One region of the Pseudoduganella albidiflava genome, then DNA from elsewhere that is predicted to be linked to it. Evidence: predicted binding sites of a transcription regulator. Region 1 holds the regulator's gene; the other holds the start of a gene.
What was found. The regulator LexA, encoded in region 1, represses DNA repair genes until DNA is damaged. The targets are predictions, from matches to a motif close to ACTGTATNNNNATACAGT.

Region 1 (3,957 bases):
CAAGATTTGGCAATATTTCCAGGAATCGGGGTCAGACCCCGGTTTTCGGCAACTATCCCGGTGAGACATGAACGATAAAAAAACCTACGGTTTCACGACCACGATCCTGCACGGCGACCGCCAGAAAACCATCGAGCAGGGTTCGCTGCACAAGCCCGTCCACACGTCCGTGGCGTTCGGCTATACGGATGCGCGCCAGCTGGCGTCGGTGTTCCAGGGCCGCGAGCCGGGCTTCCGCTACGGCCGCCAGGGCAATCCGACCGTCTCCGCGCTGGAGGAAAAGATCACCAAGATGGAAGGCGGCGTGGCCACGCTGTGCTTCGCCACCGGCATGGCGGCGATCGGTGCCGTGTTCCAGGCGCTGCTGCGTGCCGGCGACCACGTGGTGTCGTCGTCCTTCCTGTTCGGGAACACGAATTCGCTGTGGCAGACGGTGGCGGGGCAGGGCGTCGGCGTCGATTTCGTCGATGCGACCGATGTCGCCAATGTCGAAAGCGCGCTGAAGGACAATACGCGCATCGTGTTCGTGGAAACGATCGCCAATCCGCGCACCCAGATTGCCGACCTGGAGCGTATCGGCGCGCTGTGCGCCGCGAAGGGCATCCTGTACATCGTCGACAACACGATGACCACGCCGTACCTGTTCCAGCCGAAAACCGTGGGTGCCGGCCTGGTCGTCAATTCGCTGACGAAGTCGATCGCCGGCCACGGCAATGCGCTGGGCGGCGCGCTGACCGATACCGGCGCCTATGACTGGCAGCGCTTCCCGAACATTTTCGAGAACTACAAGAAGGCGGCGCCGGCGATGTGGGGCATCACCCAAGTGCGCGCCAAGGGCTTGCGGGACTTCGGCGCCTCGCTGGGGCCGGAGGCGGCGCACCACATCGCGGTGGGTGCGGAAACGCTGGCGCTGCGCATGGAGCGCACCTGCGCCAACGCCGTGGCCGTGGCGAACATGCTCGCGGCCGATCCACGCGTGGCGGCTGTGCACTATCCAGGCTTGCCGTCGCATCCCCAGCACGGTATCGCCACCGACCTGTTCAAGGCCTATGGCTCGCTGTTCAGCTTTGAACTGCGCGAGGGCATCGACTGCTTCGATTACCTGAACCGCCTGAGGATCGCCGTGCCGGCGTCCAACCTGGGCGATACGCGCACGCTGGTGATTCCCGTCGCGCACACGATCTTCTACGAGATGGGCGCCGAGCGCCGCGCGTCGATGGGGATTGCGGAATCGCTGATCCGCGTATCGGTCGGCATCGAGGATACCGCCGACCTGGTCGAGGATTTCCGGCAGGCGCTGGACGCATGATGCGCCGGCGCGACGGCCGCGGCTGGATGCCGCAACCGTCGCGCCGGCTGCAGCCCGGTGCCGCCGTGCTTCAGCAGGGTTTTCCGGGCAGTGTATTCACCGTGTCCAAGCCTCAGCCTGTCCCAGCCTCAGCCTGTCCAAGCGTCGGCTTGTCCAACCCTCAGCCTGTCCAAGCCTCAGCCTGTCCAAATCTGAGCCTGTCCAAGTACGAGCCTGTTCAAGCGGATGATGGACGAGAAGGGCAGCCCGGGTAACTGATACCCGGCCACCCAGTGGCCATCAATGCCAGGTGCGCAGCAGCCCGACGGCCAGCCCTTCCAGCGCGAACTCGTCTTCCGGCGTCACAGTGATCACCTTGAAGTCGGGATTTTCCGGCAGCAGTTCGATGGTGGAGCCGGTGCGGCGATAGCGCTTCACGGTGACCTCGCTGCCGATGCGGGCCACGACGATCTGGCCGTTCTTGGCGCTGTCCACCTTCTTCACGGCCAGCAGGTCGCCGTCCATGATGCCGACATCGCGCATCGATTCGCCGCGCACCTTCAGCAGGAAATCCGGTTTCGCCGAGAACAGGGCCGGATCGACGCTGTAGGTTTTTTCCAGGTTTTCCTGCGCCAGGATCGGCGAGCCCGCGGCCACGCGGCCGATCAGCGGCAACTGCATCAGCAATGCCGCCGGCACTTGCGGCAGGGAGTCGAAGCCGGACTGCGATGCCGCGGCTGATGCCGTGGACGATGCCGGGCGCGCCGCCCGATCGCCCAGCAGGCGGATGCCGCGCGAAGTGCCGGCGGTGATTTCGATCGCGCCCTTGCGCGCGAGCGCCTTCAGGTGCTCCTCGGCCGCGTTGGCCGACTTGAACCCCAACTCGGCGGCGATCTCGGCGCGGGTTGGCGGGAAGCCGGTGGACTCGATGGCATCCCTGATCAGGTTGAGAATTTGTTCCTGCCTAGCGGTGAGCTTGATCATGATGCGAATAGCCGTGAAATTAGCTGTGGATATGAACAGTCTGTATTTTTGTACAGTGCTAAAGGGAATGCAAGGGAAAACACCGCTGGAACATGAAATATTTGCGGAATCCGGCCGAAGGGCACGGTGAGCGGCGGAAATAGTCGAAAAAAGGGCGCCTGCCCTGGGGTTTCAGCCCTGCCGCGCAGCGCGGCGGAGCGCGCATTCACGGCCCCGCGGCAGGGGTGCGGGCCTTCCCGGTGGCTAGCAATCGCTGAAAATTCCTGCTATGCTTGCGGGCTTACCTCTTCCCACACCTGTCTTGACGCCAGGGTGGGCTATCAACAGTCCTTAAGGGAGTTTGCATGCGTCACTACGAAATCGTATTTATCGTCCATCCGGACCAGAGCGAGCAAGTGCCCGCGATGATCGAACGTTACAAAGCCAGCGTGACCTCGCGCGGCGGTAACGTGCACCGCGTGGAAGACTGGGGCCGCCGTCAAATGGCGTACTCCATCCAGAAGCTGGCCAAGGCTCACTACATCTGCATGAACATCGAGTGCGACAACGACACTCTGGTCGAACTGGAAACCGCGTTCAAATTCAATGATGCCGTGCTGCGCCACCTGACCGTCAAGATGAAGAAAGCGGAAACCGCTCCTTCGCCGATGATGAAGTCGGTCCAGCGTGAAGACGCCGCCAAGAGCCACCGCGCTGAAGCCGCGGCCGCTCCTGCAGCAGCTGCAGCCTAAATCCGGGGAGTCTTGCTGAACGAGCTGAGGTTCACCGGCCTGATCGCCGAGCGGGAAGTCATTCGCTACACCCCCGCCGGGCTGCCAATCGTGAATGCAGTATTGCAGCACAGTTCGCAGCAGGTCGAGGCAGGCATTGCCCGCCAGACGGAATTTGAAATCGCCGCGGTCGCCGCGGGAGAGATTTCAGGCCGTTTCAGCGCCGCGCCACTGGGAGGTGCCTACGAATTTTCGGGGTTCCTTGCCAGGAAAAGCCGCAACAGCAAGAGCCTGGTTTTTCACATCATTGATTTTCGTGCCGCCTGAGAGCGACACAATATTTAGATACAGGAGCCTAAAATGGCATTCGGTAAAAAGTTCGACAAAAACAAAGCCAAGCTGAAAGAAAAGCGCAAACAGCAGAACCCGCTGTTCAAGCGTAAGAAGTTCTGCCGCTTCACCGCCGCTGGCGTTGAGCAAGTCGATTACAAAGACGTCGACACCCTGAAAGATTTCATCCAGGAAAACGGCAAGATCATGCCGGCACGCCTGACCGGCACGAAGGCGCACTACCAGCGTCAAGTGGATACCGCGATCAAGCGCGCGCGCTACCTGGCCCTGCTGCCGTACACCGATCTGCACCACGCCTAATCGGCAGCAGTACAGATAGAACTGGAGAACATTATGCAAATCATTCTGCTGGAAAAAGTTATCAACGTCGGCAACCTGGGCGACGTGGTGAAGGTCAAGGACGGCTACGCACGTAACTTCCTGATCCCGCAAAAACTGGCACGCCGCGCCACCACGGCCGCAGTGGCCGAGTTCGAAACCAAGCGCGCCGAACTGGAAAAAGCCGCCGCTGAAAAGCTGGCTGCCGCACAAGGCCAGGGCGAAAAGCTGAACGGCATGACCGTGACCGTGGCGCAAAAAGCCGGTGTCGATGGCCGCCTGTTCGGCTCCGTCACCAACTTCGAC
Region 2 (3,957 bases), 1.5 Mb from region 1:
TGACCACCTGGCCGCCTTCGTTCGCATGGCTGGCGGCGGACACCACCAGCTGGTTCGCCTGGCGCGCGTTTTCCGCATTGGCCTGCACGGTGGAGGTCAGCTCCTCCATCGACGATGCCGTCTCTTCCAGGCTGGCGGCCTGCTGCTCCGTGCGGTTCGACAAGTCCATGTTGCCGCTGGCGATTTCCGCTGCCGCGGTATTGATCGTGTCGGTACTGTCGCGCACCGTGCGCACGGTGCCGGTCAGGGCCGTGGTCATGTCGCGCAGGGCAGCCAGCAGGCGGCCCATTTCATCGTTGCGTGTCGTGGCGATCTGCGCCGTGAGGTCGCCGGAGGCCACCGTTTCGGCGATCTGCACCGCTTCGCCGACCGGGCCGGTCACGGACCGCGTGATCAGCCAGCCGATCAAGGCCGACACGATCGTGGCCAGCACCACCAGCACGACCATCAGCGTGGTGGCCGACCTGGCCGCCGCGGTGGCGGCTTCGGCATCGCGCGTCATCAGCTCGCGCTGCACTTTCAACAGTTCGTCGAGGTGGCGGAAGTACACGGTCTGGGCCGGGATCACGCTGGCGAACATGGCTTGCACGGCACCTTCGCGGTCGCCGCCGCGGTACTGGGCGATCGCCTTGTCGAGCAATTCCTTGTAGGCGAAGTAGGCGGTGTTCTGCTGGTCGAAAATGGCGCGCACGTCGGGCGTCAGTTCGGACTTGGCCATTGCCGCGGCCGCTTCGCCGCCGACCCGGTCGGCCTCGGCCATCTGGCGCAGGAATTCCTGGGTTTGCGCGGCATCCGGCGTCAGCATCGCGTTGCGCACGGCCTGCGCACCACGGTTGACCTGGCTGCGCATGTTGTTGAGCAGCGTGACCTTCGCATAGCGGTCGTTGACCAGCTGTTCGGTACGGCCCGCCACTTCCTGGATGCGGCTGATGCCGATCATGGACATCAGCAGCATGATGACGATGGTCACCGCGAAGCCCAGGGCAAGACGGGCACCGATACGCAGATTGGAAAGATTCACAAGCAGTTCCCCCGGGTCAGTATGAATGGCGCACGCCCACGCCATAGCTCATGGCGGAGGGCAGCGTGGTGATGCGATCGCGCATCGCGACCGTGTACAGATCGGTGCGTTTCGACAGCCGGTAGTCGTAGCCCAGCGATGCCGTGCGGCGCGATCGCCCGGTGCCGAACAGCGTGCCGCCGCGGCGCGTATCGGCCACGTCGAACAGCACGGCGCCGGGGCCGGCGGGCATCGAGAAGCCCACGCTATAGGTGCGGTCGCGCAAGCCTTCGGCGCCAGCCGCGTCGTTCAGGGTGCGCTGCCATGTGCCGTACAGCTTGATGCGCGTGAAATCGTAGGTGGCGCCGACGAACACGGCACGCTGTTCGTCCAGCAGCGCGTAGTTCACCGGACTGCGCGTGGCATCGATGATGGGGGCACCCGAGTTGGGGTTGCTGGCGCGTACCCGGTGCACGAACGTCGTCAGCGCCAGCGGGCCGTTGTTGTACATCGCGCTGATGGCCAGGTTGTTCCGATCCGAGTCGCCGCCCCGTTCGCCGGCCTGGTAGTGCAGTCCGGCGCGCAGGCCGCCGAACGATGGCGTGGTGTACACCACCTGGTTGCTCCAGCCGCTGTCGCCGGCGTTCGTCGAGGCCCACGTGCGCGCGGCGAACGGTCCGGTGGGCACGTAGGAATGCAGCACCAGCGGCGAGAACGTGAACGAATCGCCGAACGGGTTGAACAGGATGTTGGGCAGGAAGCTGGGCGCCGAGGCGCGGCCCACCTGCAGCCGGCCGAGGCGGCCGACCAGCGCCACGTTGGCATCGCGCGAGAACAGGTTGTCGCCGGCGAAACGGCCGGACACGCCGGTATCGGTCTGGAAGAAGCCGGTCAGGTAGAACTCCGCGTACAGGCCATCGCCCAGATCTTCCTTGCCGCGGAAGCCGAACCACGACGTGGTCATGCCGCCGCTGCCCAGTACCGTGGTGCGGTCGGCATCGCCGCTGTTCTTCATCGAGCCCACGAAGGCATCGACACCGCCCATGATCGTGATCGAGGTCTGCGCCGTGGCGGGCAGCGCGCAGGCAAGTAGAGCAACACAGCAGGAAAGACGGGGAATGAGTGTCATGTTCGCGTGGCTGGTTGAAAGAACCGATGGTACGCGTGTTCCCCCCGCGCACGATATCCGCGCGCCTCTACTGTTGCGTAAATACGATGGATAAAATGGCACTAAGTAATTGAAAAATAAACCAAATGTGACAACGTTCCGGGGCGCTGGCGGGCGCTGCCGCATACTGGATATAATCCCAGTATCAGTCTTTCCCACGCTCAGTCTTTTCCCCAGCCTCGACAAGCCATGGTCCCGCCGCGCCGCATTGCCCACCTCGACATGGATGCGTTTTTCGCGTCGGTGGAACTGCTGCGCTATCCGGAATTGCGCGGCTTGCCCGTGGTCGTGGGCGGCGGCTCGCGCCACCAGCCGGTACTGCAGCCGGACGGCACGCGCCGCTTCTCGAAGCTGCGCGACTACGCCGGCCGCGGGGTCGTCACCACATCCACCTACGAAGCGCGCGCACTGGGCGTGTTTTCCGCGATGGGAACGATGAAGGCCGCCGCGCTGGCGCCCGAGGCGATCCTGCTGCCGACCGATTTCGAGTCGTACAAGCGCTATTCGCGGCTGTTCAAGGAAGCCGTGGCCACCATCGTGCCGGACATCGAGGACCGCGGCATCGACGAGATCTACCTCGACCTGACCGACCATCCGGAAGAAACGCGCGCCCTCGGCATGCGGCTGAAGGCGGCCGTGAAGGATGCCACGGGCTTGACCTGCTCGATCGGCATCGCGCCGAACAAATTGCTGGCGAAGATCAGTTCCGACCTGGACAAGCCGGACGGGCTCACCATCATCGGCTTCGACGACGTGCCGAAGCGCATCTGGCCGCTGTCGGCCAAGAAGATCAACGGCATCGGCCCGAAAGCCTATGCGAAGCTGACATCGCTCGGCATCGAGACGGTGGGCCAGCTGGCCCAGGCCGATCCGAAACTGCTGCAGGAACACTTCGGCCTCCATTCCGCCGAATGGCTGCACCGGGTGGCGCACGGGCATGACGAGCGGGCGGTGGAAACCCGTTCCGATCCGAAAGGCGTGAGCCGTGAAACCACCTTCGAGCGCGACCTGCACGCGAAGCACGACCGCGATACCTTGTCGGAGATTTTCACGCGGCTGTGCACGAAACTGTCGGACGACCTGCACCGCAAGCGTTTCGCCGGCCGCACCGTGGGCATCAAGCTGCGCTATGCCGATTTCCGCACCGTGACGCGCGACGTGACCTTGCCGTCGCCGACGGCCGATGCAGCCACGATCCGCCGCGCCGCCGGCGAATGCCTGCGGCGCGTGCCGCTGGACCAGCGCTTGCGGTTGCTGGGCGTACGGGTCAGCGCGCTGGTACCGCTCGACGAGGCCGAGCGGTACCGGGTGGGGGAGCAGGGGGAGCTGTTTCCGGTGTGAGGCTAGGGGATTGGCGCGATGCGGAGGTTGGCGAGCACCAGGTCATACAACTCCGGTGTCAATTCGCCAGCCAGCGTGTACACCGTGTCACCACCCTCGACAACGATCTGGACCGTTTGCGTCTCGGCCTCTGCCGCTTCGATCCAGTAAGCATGCAATCTGCCCTTGGAAGCCTTGGTATAACGGATGGCTCTTTCCACTCCCTCTGCCTGGCGCGCCAGCGAGTGGCCGTTCGGGCGGCCGAGCATGTCGAGAAATTGTTGGCCGGTGGTACTGCAAGGCAGTTCAGGGTATCTCCCGATGACCTCTTGTCGTGGCGATCCAAGCAAGATCAAGGAGCGTCCGGGCAGGGCGCCTCGAAGCAGCAGATGAAGACCGGTTGCGCCAGGAAAGGCGAATACCCGATCGATCGATGTATCGGGCAAACGCAATTCCAGCTCGCCAAATT

Region 2: the regulator LexA is predicted to act here: its motif matches at 2,295-2,312, upstream of dinB (DNA polymerase IV).

Annotation. Positions count from the first base shown of each region.
Region 1 is NZ_CP036401.1:1,261,317-1,265,273, forward strand. It holds gene EYF70_RS05365 (cystathionine gamma-synthase family protein) at 68-1,309, shown strand; gene lexA (transcriptional repressor LexA) at 1,589-2,272, opposite strand; gene rpsF (30S ribosomal protein S6) at 2,617-3,003, shown strand; gene priB (primosomal replication protein N) at 3,019-3,309, shown strand; gene rpsR (30S ribosomal protein S18) at 3,343-3,633, shown strand; gene rplI (50S ribosomal protein L9) at 3,667-3,957, shown strand, end outside.
Region 2 is NZ_CP036401.1:7,240,709-7,244,665, forward strand. It holds gene EYF70_RS31985 (methyl-accepting chemotaxis protein) at 1-1,021, opposite strand, end outside; gene EYF70_RS30170 (porin) at 1,038-2,129, opposite strand; gene dinB (DNA polymerase IV) at 2,358-3,509, shown strand; gene EYF70_RS30180 (hypothetical protein) at 3,512-3,957, opposite strand, start outside.